One region of the Providencia rustigianii genome, then DNA from elsewhere that is predicted to be linked to it. Evidence: predicted binding sites of a transcription regulator. Region 1 holds the regulator's gene; each other region holds the start of a gene.
What was found. The regulator CRP, encoded in region 1, controls carbon source genes, mostly activating them, when cyclic AMP is high. The targets are predictions, from matches to a motif close to ATGTGANNNNNNTCACAT.

Region 1 (4,294 bases):
GAGTGTGGCGGTTTCCACGATGGCGGCAAAGCGGGCTTCCGCCGGCCACTGTTCACTGTTTTTGTCTGCACCGGGCACGGGTTTTCCTTCTGATTTAGCCTGATTACGCCAGTTATACAGCGTAGCTTCGGATATTCCTTCCGTTTGTGCAACTGCGGAAACGGTCATGTTGTACGGCGGTAATAATTTAGCCAGTATGGCGGCTTTTCGTTCAGGTGAAATACGTTTCATGTGTCACTCCGCGCCCTCAGGTTTATTTTTCAGAGGGGGTGACAACTATCCTGACACTGAGGGAACAGATTTAAATGTATTTTTGGTTTTGGTATTTTTTAATGCCGGTTTTTCAACGCCAGTGTTCAGATTATCTCTAGGGTGATTTTTTGATTTGACGGCTCCCTCAGCAGTATAAAGCTCAATATTGCGACCATTAATTTTTTTTGTTTTTATTATATGAGTATCTGGTTTTGAATTTTTTAATGCTAGGTTCTTATTTTGAGGCTCTATCATTAAACTTGTATTACTTGCTTTGTGGATACTGGTTACGCGTAGTGGAATTTTACTTCCTTTAATTCTTTTGATTTCTTTAGCTAATTGAAAATTAATTATAATATTGTGTTTTTCAGAGTCACTAAGTTCAGGCTTTGTATAAAATACGGTAGGAGGAAACTCTGTGTTTTTAAGATTGATCAGTGTGTGGTTAAGATCTGCTTTATCTAATGTCACTCTCACTCGCTCATCTAACGTAGTGATGTATTGTGAATTCTGAGTCATTTTTCCCAGTAAATTTTTACATCTATCAATGAGTGTAGTAATTTTTTGAGGCGTATTATCTTTAGCGGTTTTTTTTACGTTTTTTTCATTCTTAACATAGGTATTTTCGAAGCAATGATCACTCTTTCCAAGCAACCGCTGTAAAGCCTCAATTTTTATATTGGTCTCTCTAATTACCGGATGTAAGTTTTGATAGGTGTTTTCTTTATTACAATCCCTCAGTTTTAGCTTGGTTGTTTTAATGGCTTCATCCCACATATTTTGGAATTTTTTATTTTCATTTAATGACTTCGTTCTATTATGAAAATCGATAACAGGAAATATTTTTGGAGATGAATTTGTTTCAATGACCTTATTCAGAAATAGATACTTTTTTTCAGATTGTAGAAATGTAGATGAGGTGCTATTTCTAACATTCGGTGAATTTATGATTGTGTCTATCATGATTGCTTCTCCTAATTATTTATCTATTTCAATGCTATAGGATTTTTAGATAGAATTGATATAAAAAACCGATTCCATTAAATAATTAGCTAATTGATAAAAAAAAACCTAACAAATACGCGTTAGGCTAAAGGGGTGGCATATCGATTGTAGGATTGAAACGTAGCGAATAAATAAAATTAATTAGATAAATTCTTAAAAAATGAAAAACTCTTATTAAAATTAATAAAATGCGTATCAATGTTTTTGTTAAACTGAGTACCAAAAATAACTTTTGCTTTAGGTGTAAATGAGTGTTGTGTGGGTTGATTACTAGGAACTAAGCTTCCAATTTTGAGTGAAGATATAAAATGAGGTACACGAGTTTCTTTAGCTTGAGTCGTTGATTCTTTTACTAAAATTGGAAATTTTTTTGAGGTCGAATTCGCTGATTGTAAGCGTTCAAAGAATGCCTGACGCTGTAAAAAAGTTTGGTTATTACCGCTCTTAGTTGTACCGGCATGGTAGATGTAGTTTGATGGTGTTAAATTATTAATCTGTTTCATAAATAAAATCCTAAATGATTGCTGGCTAATTATTTAGTATTTTATATATAAGGATTGTTAGACTAATATCAAAAAGCGCTGCTATTTTGAACAGAAAGTATATGATGGGCAATATTAGGAATGAAAAACAGCCATATATGAGATATATACAGCTGTTTATATAAAGCCCAGTAAATATTACTGGACCAAAATAAAAGTTATCGAGTACCGTAAACGACGATCGTTTTACCATGTGCAGAGATCAAATTTTGATCTTCTAACATTTTTAAAATACGACCTACAGTTTCGCGTGAACACCCAACAATTTGACCAATTTCTTGACGAGTAATTTTGATCTGCATACCGTCTGGGTGAGTCATTGCATCAGGTTGTTTTGCTAAATTTAATAAGGTTTGAGCGATACGACCAGTCACATCAAGGAATGCCAAGTTACCGACTTTTTCTGATGTAGTTTGTAAGCGGCTTGCCATCTGCGCAGAAAGGCGCATCAGAATATCTGGATTAACCTGAATTAGCTGACGGAATTTCTTATAAGAAATTTCAGCGACTTCACAAGCAACTTTAGCTCGAACCCACGCAGTACGTTCTTGCCCTTCTTCAAATAACCCAAGTTCACCAATGAAGTCTCCCTGATTCAAGTAAGAGAGAATCATTTCTTTGCCTTCTTCATCTTTGATTAAAACAGCCACTGAACCTTTAACGATATAGTAAAGGGTTTCTGCTTTTTCACCCTGATGGATTAGAGTGCTCTTGGATGGATACTTATGAATATGGCAGTGTGACAAAAACCATTCAAGAGTAGGGTCTGTTTGTGGCTTGCCGAGAACCATTAGCGTTATCCTCTGTATGTTATTGCAACCCTTCAGAAAATTAAGGTGAAAGGCTGACTTTAAAATTTCTAGCTTGGCATACTAAGTTGCGTTAGTTACCCATAATTAATGCTCGTTATAGGTCAAAAGCAAGTTAATATCAATTGTATAATATAATCAATTGAATCGTTGAGTTTTGATCTTAATCCTATCAACTAAGCATTGTTTGTATCATATCCAATACAGAAAGTCTTCCCTGTATCGCTTCAGCTTAATAATGCTGATATAACATTATTCAGATATATGGAACAATGTAGCCTTTAATAACGACATTTTTCAAGGGGAACAAAAATGGAAGCACGAGTAAAGTGGGTTGAAGGGCTCTCTTTCTTAGGTGAATCAGCATCTGGGCATCAAATCATGATGGATGGTAATGCTGGAGATAAAGCACCTAGCCCAATGGAAATGGTCTTGATGGCAGCAGGTGGATGTAGCGCGATAGACGTGGTGTCTATTTTACAAAAAGGTCGCTACGATATTACCGACTGTGAAGTTAAACTCACATCCCAACGCCGTGATGAAGCCCCTCGTTATTTCACGCATATCAATTTGCACTTTATTGTCGTCGGTCGTGAATTAACAGATAAAGTGGTTGAGCGAGCCGTACAACTTTCGGCTGAAAAATATTGCTCAGTCGCGATTATGCTAGAAAAAACAGTAAAAGTGACTCATAGTTTCGAAATTAAAAATATCTAATTACTTTTATATTATTAGATACTTATCTTCAAAGAAGATAAGTATCTATGTAAGTATTCATTTAATTTAATATAGACTTATTCACTTCGCTGCTTAATTAACTTTTCAACTAATGGCATCATAATGAGCTCCATTGCGAGTCCTAATTTTCCTCCAGGTACCACAATGGTATTCATTGCCGAGATAAATGAGCCGTTAACCATCGAAAGCAAATAAGGAAAATCAATCTGTTCTAACCCTCTAAAGCGGATCACAATGAAACTTTCATCCTGTGATGGGATAGCTTTAGCGGAGAATGGGTTCGACGTATCGACGGTTGGAACGCGTTGGAAATTAATATGTGTACGGGAAAATTGCGGAGTAATATAGTTAATATAATCACCCATAGAACGCACTACGGAATCCATCACCGCTTCTCGGGAATGTCCTCTTTCCGTCGTATCGCGGATCATTTTTTGAATCCACTCTAAATTGACAATCGGGACAACACCGACCAGTAAATCTACATGTTTGGCAACATCATGCTCAGGTGTCACGACACCGCCATGTAAACCCTCATAAAATAATACATCGGATTTTTCTGGCAGAGACTCCCAAGGCGTAAAGGTTCCCGGTTGGAGACCATAAGGTACGGCTTCATCATAGGTATGCAGATATTTTCGAGATTGCCCCTGACCTGTTTTAGCGTAATCAATCAACGTTTGTTCTAGCAGAGCAAAATCATTCGCTTCGGAACCAAAATAACTAATATGGCGACCTTGTTCACGGGCTTTACGGATTGCCATATCCATTTCTGGGCGGGTATAACGATGAAAACTATCCCCTTCAAGGGTTGCAGGGCGAATATTTAGCTGGTGGAATATTTTACGAAAAGCTTGGCTAGTAGAGGTCGTTCCTGCGCCACTCGATCCGGTGACGGCAATGATAGGGTGTTTCTTCGACATAGTGGACTCCCTGTTTTACGCTCAT
Region 2 (4,294 bases), 200 kb from region 1:
AATAAATTTACCAATGAAGAAGCAAGCGAAACTGTACACCATAAAGTTAGAGGCATCACGCTCGTTGATATCGCCCATTTCAAGCGCTAAACGAATAGTGAATGACCAAACCGCAACTTGCATCCCCACATATAAGAACTGAGCGATAATGCCTTTTCTGAAACGACTGTTTTTCGCTAAGTATTTCAGAGTATCCATCGCAGATGGACGTTTATGTTCCACCGTTTCAGCCACTTTACATTTTGGAAATTTAGTCACTAAAAACAGAATCATTACCACGACCAACACCATAATCATATAACGGTAAGGTTCGAGGGTATTTTCTAACATTGCCAGACGGAATTCATGAAGCTGCGTCGCATCCATACCCGCCATTTGATTTTGTAAGCTTTCACCTTCTGAGAACACTAAATATTTGCCCAGCAAGATCCCGCCAGCGGCACCGATTGGGTAGAAAGTTTGGCTGATGTTCAAACGCAAGGTCGCATACTGTTTTGGACCAATCATCGAACTGTAGGTATTCGCTGCGGTTTCCAAGAAACTTAGGCCGATTGCGATCGCAAAGATCGCCGCTAAGAACATGGTGTAGGTTGCCATGTGTGAAGCTGGGAAGAACATGGTGCAACCCACGATGTACAAGATCAATCCAATCATGATCGCATATTTATAGCTGGTTTTTTTGATCACGAGTGAAGCCGGGATCGCAATCAAAAAGTAACCACCATAGAACGCACTTTGCACTAATGCTGACGCAAAGTTACTGAGTTCAAAAACGCTTTTAAACTGTGTGATTAAAATGTCATTAAGTGCAGCTGCACATCCCCATAACGGGAATAAGCAGGAAAGTAGGATAAATTGAAATAGAGGTGTCTTATTCAGGTACCCATCAGGTAACTGAGTGATGTTCTTAATGTTCATGGTAACCCTTAATAATTTTTATAATATTTTTAACCGGTTAAACGTTGCTTTATCGCTCTATTGGCGGCATTCATTTCAACCGGTCATGCTCAACATCATTCAAATTCAGAGCAAATATTGCGGGTACAGGCAATGCATCTGGTGCTTGAAAGACGATAAGGACTAATTACTTAACTGAACAAATTCACTAAATTGCTCAATACTCGGATAAGAGGATTGAGTACCTTTGCCTGTTACGCTAAATGCAGAAAACAGAACGGCTTTTTTCATTGCTTCTTCGATATTTCCGGTGTGAACATAGTAATGGGAGAAGCAACCGATGAAGGCATCACCTGCACCGCTGGTGTCGATAGCATTCACTTTGATTGCAGGGATTAACAACTCACTGTCACGAGTCATCCATAGCGCGCCTTTATCACCTAATGTAACAATCAGGTTTTTCAGTCCCTTATCTAATAAAGATTGGGCTGCGCGACGAACGTTATCCAAGGTATCTACTGGCATATTGGTGAGAATTTCCAGCTCCGTTTCGTTCGGTACAAAGAAGTCACAACGACACGCAAAATCTAAGTCCAATGAACGCTGAGCTGGGGCTGGGTTAAGCAACACAGGAATATTATGCTTATTCCCGAATGCAATTGCGTGATACACCGTTTCCAGCTGTACTTCTAATTGCAGCACGATCAACTTACATTTTTTCAGATCTTCAGCAGCGCGATCGATATCTTCTGGAGATAAGAATTTATTCGCACCTTTGACGATCAAAATACTGTTAGAGGAGTTTTGATTCACAAAAATTGGCGCAACCCCACTGGATGTACAAGGCACTTTTTCTACATAACGGGTATTGATGCCATAAGACTCAAGATTACGAATGGTATTATCAGCAAAGATATCGTCACCGACTTTGGTTAACATAATCACTTTTGAGTTCAGTTTTGCCGCAGCAACCGCTTGGTTAGCACCTTTACCGCCACAACCAATTTTGAACGCTGGCGCTTCGAGGGTTTCCCCCTCTTTTGGCATTTGATCGATGTAAGTGATCAAATCGACCATATTTGAACCTATAACTGCTATATCCATAATGTCCCTCGTGTTAAATAAATCACATAATGATATAATACTAACATTATCATGTTGCAAAAATATCATTTGTGATTAGGATCTCGAATAACGAATGATCAAGTGTTATATCTGCCACATTTCCTCATTCTTTGTTACCTAACCCACGTTTATCCTAATTCACATCATATAGGAAGGTTTAAAATGCAAGATTTAGCGAAATATATTGATCACACCTTACTCGCAGCAAACGCAACTGTTAATGATATCAAAACGTTATGTGCAGAAGCTGCACAATATCACTTTGCCTCTGTTTGTGTTAATACAGGCTATGTACCTCTTGCAAGCGAATGCTTAAAAGACAGTGATGTAAAAGTTTGCTGTGTGGTAGGCTTTCCTTTAGGCGCATGCTTAACAGAAGCAAAAGCATTTGAAGCAGCAGAAGCTGTTCGCCGTGGTGCCGATGAAGTCGATATGGTTATCAACGTTGGTATGCTTAAAAGTGGTGATTTAGAATTCGTTCGCCGTGATATTGAAGCTGTATTTGCCGCTTGCGGAAATGCCACTTTGAAAGTTATTTTAGAGAATTGCCTGTTAACTGATGAAGAAATCACACAAGTTTGTGAAATTTGCCGCACAATGAAAGTTGGTTTTGTGAAAACTTCAACAGGATTCAGTACAATGGGTGCAACTGAGCATCATGTCGCATTGATGCGTAAAGTCGTTGGTAACGAAATCGGCGTCAAAGCCTCTGGCGGTGTTCGTACTCGTGAAACAGCGATTAAAATGATTGAAGCCGGTGCTAACCGTGTTGGCGCAAGCGCAAGTGTCTCAATTGTGACTGGAGATGAAACCACTCCAAGTGAGTACTAAACAACGGGGCGCGGTTCGTCCGCGCCATTATAAAAAGGATTGTAGGGTGATAGAAACTAAACAAAAAGAACGCCTTCGCCGCTTAAGTGAATGTATCAAACGTTCAGGACGCATTCATCTCAAAGAAGCCGCTAGAATACTTGAAGTCTCTGAAATGACCATTCGCCGAGATCTCAATGCGGATACTGAAGGCCCTATCCCTATGTCACTGCTTGGTGGCTACATTGTTTCTGTCACTCAACCTACTTCCCACTTATCACCAACCGAACACCACGCTGATATTTTCACGCCCGATCAAACAGAAGAACTCTACATCCCTAATCTCGCCGCCAGTATGGTCAGTGAAGACGATGTGATCTTTTTTGATAATGGGATCGAAATGGCAACCTTGATTTCCCTAATCCCCGAAGAGATCAGTTTCACCGGAATTTGTTATTCCCATAACGTTTTTCTTGCTCTGAGCCAGAAAAAAAATGCCACTGCACTGCTCTGTGGTGGGGAATATCGTCCTAAAAGTGACTCATTTTATAGCCCAACACTGCCTTCATTACTGGACTCAATTAATCCCAAAAAAGCCTTTATGTCCGCCACTGGAGTCCACAGCACCTATGGCGTGACTTGCTACAATATCGATGATTTGCCGATGAAAAAGAAAGGAATGGAAAAATCTATCCGGAAGATTTTGTTGGCGCCTTATAATTTGTTCGATGAAGTCGCAACAGCCAATATGGGGGAGTTATCCCAGTTTGATGTGATTGTGACTAATCGACAACTTACTGATGAGTATGAAGCGTATTGCCGAAATGGGTTTGTGAAGGTGATTTATTAAAATGGGATTTCCTTATGTGTCGATTTTGATAACAAAAATCGACACTTTTTTCAGATTTTAATCGTCAGATAATCTTCCGCTATTTCTGTCGCCGGAAATTCAGCTTGGCATTCGGCTAATAATCTGGGGATGTCTTGAGGCCCATAACGTGCACTTATATGGGTGGCGATAAAGCGTTTTACTCCTGCCTGCCTAGCAAGCAATGCTGCTTGGCGAGTTGTTGAATGCCCACGCTCATTGGCTTTATCTTCAAATTCAGCCTCTAAGGTTGTTTCATGAACCATGACATCCGCATCTTTGGCCAATAGTAAGGCATTCGGTGTTGGGATAGTATCTCCAAAAATGGCAACGACTTTACCTTTTCTTGGTTCCTCCAGATAATCGGTGCCATTAACCTCTCGCCCATCATCTAATTGAATCTGCTTCCCTTGCTTCAACGCCAGCATCCATGGCCCTCGGGGGATATTATCTTGAGCCAGTTTGTCAGCATTTAGAGCTCCTAGTTTCGCGTATTCCTCAATGCGATAGCCATAACATTCCACCCGATGATCGAGAGAATATGCCGTCACAATCAGTTTTCCATCATCAAATAACTGCCCCGCTTCGATTTCA
Region 3 (4,294 bases), 1.7 Mb from region 1:
GATTGGTATTGGTGAGTTAATCACGCATCAAATTACGCCTCAGCCTATTGGGGTGGTCACGTTATATCCGGGCTTATCTATTGAGATCGTTAGAAATATCTTACAGCAACCCGTTAAGGCGCTAATTCTACGTTCTTATGGCGTCGGAAATGCTCCTCAGCAACCTGAATTATTACGTATCCTCCGTGACGCCACTTCCCGAGGCATTATTGTCGTCAATCTAACCCAATGTATTTCTGGACGGGTAAATATGGAAGGCTATGCAACGGGTCATGCTTTAGCCGAAGCGGGTGTTATCAGTGGCTACGACATGACATTTGAAGCCGCTTTAAGTAAATTACATTATTTACTCAGCCAAGATTACACTTCTGAGCATATTCGTGAGTTAATGCAAAATAATCTTCGAGGTGAACTGAGCTATACAGATGAATAGCCAGATAAATAAATTGAGGAAATAATGAAATCCGCCTTACTATTAGTCGATTTACAGAATGATTTTTGTACTGGTGGCGCACTGGCTGTCAAACAGAGTGAACATGTGATTCACATTGCCAACCAAGTAATTGATATTTGTCAGCAAAAAGATATTGTCGTGATCGCCAGTCAAGATTGGCATCCAGTTGATCATTTAAGCTTTGCCAGTAATTCTGGTCAGCCCGTCGGAACCCTTGGGCAGCTAAATGGGCACCCTCAAGTCTGGTGGCCTGTCCACTGTGTTCAAGGTACCCATGGTGCAGATTTTCATGCTGAGCTCAATATCAATGCTATCCAAGCGGTATTCACCAAAGGGGAAAATCCGCAGGTCGATAGTTACAGTGCTTTTTTTGACAATGACCATGTGAGCCAAACTCAGCTACATAATTGGCTACAGCAACAACAGATTGACCATTTAATTATTCTTGGGATTGCAACGGACTATTGCGTTAAATTTACGGTGTTGGATGCATTAAAACTTGGCTATCGAGTAGATGTACTCGCTGAGGGTTGCCGCGGCGTCAATTTAGATGCTGAGGATAGCGATAATGCACTAGCTGAAATGCAAACTGCGGGCGCAAAGCTTATCAATATCAATGCACTATAAGATGGTTCATCCCCGCTAAATCAGCGGGGAAAATAGAGAACTTAATCATTTTCTTGTGGTTTGAGTGTTGCGAGTCTATCTCCCTGAAATAGGGATTTTAACTCTTGTTTGCTCTTCATGGTGATTTGACCATCAGTACCGACGGTCATATGCTCTGGATCATGATTATGACGAGATTGCCACAACATCACCATCTGCAATGTGTTTTCTTTCTGCTCCGGTGTGAGTACCACACCATCAGGCCATTTACCTAATTCCACCGCAGTGACTAAACGCTGATAAATTTCAGGCGTCATGACAGACAGTAAGTGCTCTATTTGTTGCTCATCCATTTCTACGCTCACGTTAACGCCTCACAAAATCAATTAAACAAAATAATAATCATTATTTTTATTCTGAATAGTTAAACCAACGCCTTAGCTGAATCGTTTTTATAAACAGTATATTTCTATTCAGCAAACTTCAGCACCCTATCCTTCAGTCTTTTCACCGGTTTCATCATCGGTAAAGCTTAACGATGCTGAATTAATGCAGTAACGCTGACCAGTTGGTTGTGGCCCATCGGGAAATACATGTCCTAAATGCGCATTACAGTGTTCACAACGGACTTCAATTCGATGCATTCCATGAGAAAAATCTTCGATAAATTTTATCGAACTTTCTGTAATAGGCTGATAAAAACTTGGCCAGCCGCAACCCGCATCAAATTTAGTATCAGAGAGAAACAAAGGGGTGCCACAACATAGGCATTCGTACACACCCTCTTTACGGTTATGCAATAATTGACCACTAAAAGGAGGTTCCGTACCGGCCTGCTGTGTAACATGCAGTTGGATTTGGTTAAGCTTTGACAAATCAATAGTTTGTTTATTTTTACTAGACATTGATTACCTATACTTTTTTGAACAAGATTCCTACTAAAGCCATAATACGCCAATTTCAAGCAACAAAAACTTAACAACACTTTGAGGAAAACTATTCTAGACTATTAAGGTTAGAACTTTACGTTTTGATTTGTGACATTCCTCACATATATCACTGATGGATGGTTTCATTATGCTGAACAATCCCGATAATACGTGCGACTAGATTTGCTGCTGAAGTGTCTGACAAATATGCAGATAGTGGTTTCAGAATTGATTTTTTTCAATAATTGACACGATTCCGCTTGACGGCTGGCAAGGTTTTGGTAACTTTAACTACAACTTAATTCACGAATAAATAGCTGGTGGAAATACTATGACTATCAAAGTAGGTATTAATGGTTTTGGTCGTATTGGCCGTATCGTTTTCCGTGCTGCACAAGAGCGTTCTGACATCGAAATCGTTGCTATCAACGACCTGCTCGACGCAGAATACATGGCTTACATGCTGAAATATGACTCAACTCACGGTCGTTTCAACGGTACTGTTGAAGTTAAAGATGGTCACTTGGTTGTTAACGGTAAAAAAATCCGTGTTACAGCAGAAAGAGATCCTGCAAACCTGAAGTGGAACGAAGTCGGTGTTGATGTTGTTGCTGAAGCAACAGGTATCTTCCTAACTGACGAAACTGCTCGTAAACACATCGAAGCAGGCGCGAAAAAAGTTGTATTAACTGGTCCTTCTAAAGATGACACCCCAATGTTCGTTATGGGTGTTAACCATAAAGCTTACGCAGGTCAAGAAATCGTTTCTAACGCATCTTGCACAACTAACTGCTTGGCTCCACTGGCTAAAGTTATCAACGACAAATTCGGTATCGTTGAAGGTCTGATGACAACAGTTCACGCAACGACAGCTACTCAAAAAACTGTTGATGGTCCTTCTCACAAAGACTGGCGTGGTGGTCGTGGTGCTTCTCAAAACATCATCCCATCTTCAACTGGTGCGGCTAAAGCAGTTGGTAAAGTTATCCCTGAGCTGAACGGTAAATTGACTGGTATGTCTTTCCGTGTTCCAACTCCAAACGTTTCTGTTGTTGACCTGACTGTACGTCTGGCTAAACCAGCAACTTACGCACAAATCTGTGATTCTATTAAAGAAGCAGCTGAAGGCGAACTGAAAGGCGTTCTGGGCTACACTGAAGATGACGTTGTATCTACCGATTTCAACGGCGAAAAACTGACTTCAGTATTCGATGCTAAAGCAGGTATCGCGCTGAACGACAACTTTGTTAAACTGGTTTCTTGGTATGACAACGAAACTGGTTATTCTAACAAAGTTCTTGACCTGATTGCGCACATCTCTAAATAAGAAATGTTAAGCTATTAGTGTGACTGAGCCGCCTTTTGGCGGCTCTTTTGTATCCATTGAAGTCTGACTCAACATACTCCAAGATGCGTGTAGAGCTTCAATTGTATGCAACTTGCAGTATCGTGAGTTTGTTATATTGTTATCTCTAGCCACTGAGCTATCGCCATGACTACAGACCAATTACTACAGGCGCAAGACTATGCATGATAAAATTTTTGCTTTACCTGTCATTAAGCAACTTTCTCCTTACATTACCCAACGCCAACTTGGAGAATTACCCCTTATTGTTATTTCTCATCCGAAAGTACGCGGCGCTGTCAGCTTGCAAGGAGCTCAATTAATTGATTGGCAACCTTCAGGTCAAAAACCGTGCCTTTGGCTAAGCCCAGAAAGTGCCTTTCAAGAAGGTATTGCAATTCGAGGCGGGATCCCAATTTGCTGGCCATGGTTTGGTCCTGTAAGCAGTCCTAGCCATGGCTTTGCTCGAATTTCACCTTGGCAGTTCACCGCTCATAATGAACATGACTGTGGCGTGATCCTCACCTTTACGCTATCTGATAGCGAGTCGACTCGTAAGCTGTGGCCTCATGCATTTACGTTAATTTTACGCATGAAGCTCGGGGAAACTTGTGAATTAGAGTTAGAAAGCCATGGTGACTTTGAAGCGACAGCAGCTTTACACAGTTATTTCAATATTAGTGATATTCAAAAAGCGACTGTGTATGGCTTAGGTGGGCACTATATTGATAAAGTTGCTGACAGAGAAATTTATGCTTCAGAGCCACTAAAATTCAATAAGCATGTAGACCGTATCTATACTGAACCTGAGGAATACAGCTTATTACGCGATGATGGTTGGGAAAGAACGATTGAGCTCCACCATTATCATCATAGTGATGTCGTTTGCTGGAATCCATGGGCGGAACTCTCTTGCAGTATGCAAGATATGCCAAATAATGGCTATAAACAGATGGTATG

Region 2: a site for CRP is predicted at 2,012-2,029, ahead of deoC (deoxyribose-phosphate aldolase). Genes of this name have one in related genera too.
Region 3: a site for CRP is predicted at 2,096-2,113, ahead of msrB (peptide-methionine (R)-S-oxide reductase MsrB). Genes of this name have one in related genera too.

What each region holds. Positions count from the first base shown of each region.
Region 1 covers NZ_LR134396.1:393,064-397,357, forward strand. Annotated here, with positions in the region: one part of gene EL244_RS01790 (IS3 family transposase) at 1-231, opposite strand, end outside; gene EL244_RS01795 (hypothetical protein) at 277-1,215, opposite strand; gene EL244_RS01800 (hypothetical protein) at 1,395-1,760, opposite strand; gene crp (cAMP-activated global transcriptional regulator CRP) at 1,958-2,590, opposite strand; gene EL244_RS01810 (OsmC family protein) at 2,921-3,325, shown strand; gene EL244_RS01815 (phosphoribulokinase) at 3,403-4,269, opposite strand.
Region 2 covers NZ_LR134396.1:592,228-596,521, reverse strand. Annotated here, with positions in the region: gene fucP (L-fucose:H+ symporter permease) at 1-918, opposite strand, end outside; gene rbsK (ribokinase) at 1,081-2,001, opposite strand; gene deoC (deoxyribose-phosphate aldolase) at 2,185-2,853, shown strand; gene EL244_RS02680 (DeoR family transcriptional regulator) at 2,900-3,682, shown strand; gene rnz (ribonuclease Z) at 3,733-4,294, opposite strand, start outside.
Region 3 covers NZ_LR134396.1:2,086,354-2,090,647, forward strand. Annotated here, with positions in the region: gene ansA (asparaginase) at 1-433, shown strand, start outside; gene pncA (bifunctional nicotinamidase/pyrazinamidase) at 458-1,081, shown strand; gene EL244_RS09670 (YeaC family protein) at 1,123-1,413, opposite strand; gene msrB (peptide-methionine (R)-S-oxide reductase MsrB) at 1,552-1,965, opposite strand; gene gapA (glyceraldehyde-3-phosphate dehydrogenase) at 2,321-3,316, shown strand; gene EL244_RS09685 (D-hexose-6-phosphate mutarotase) at 3,516-4,294, shown strand, end outside.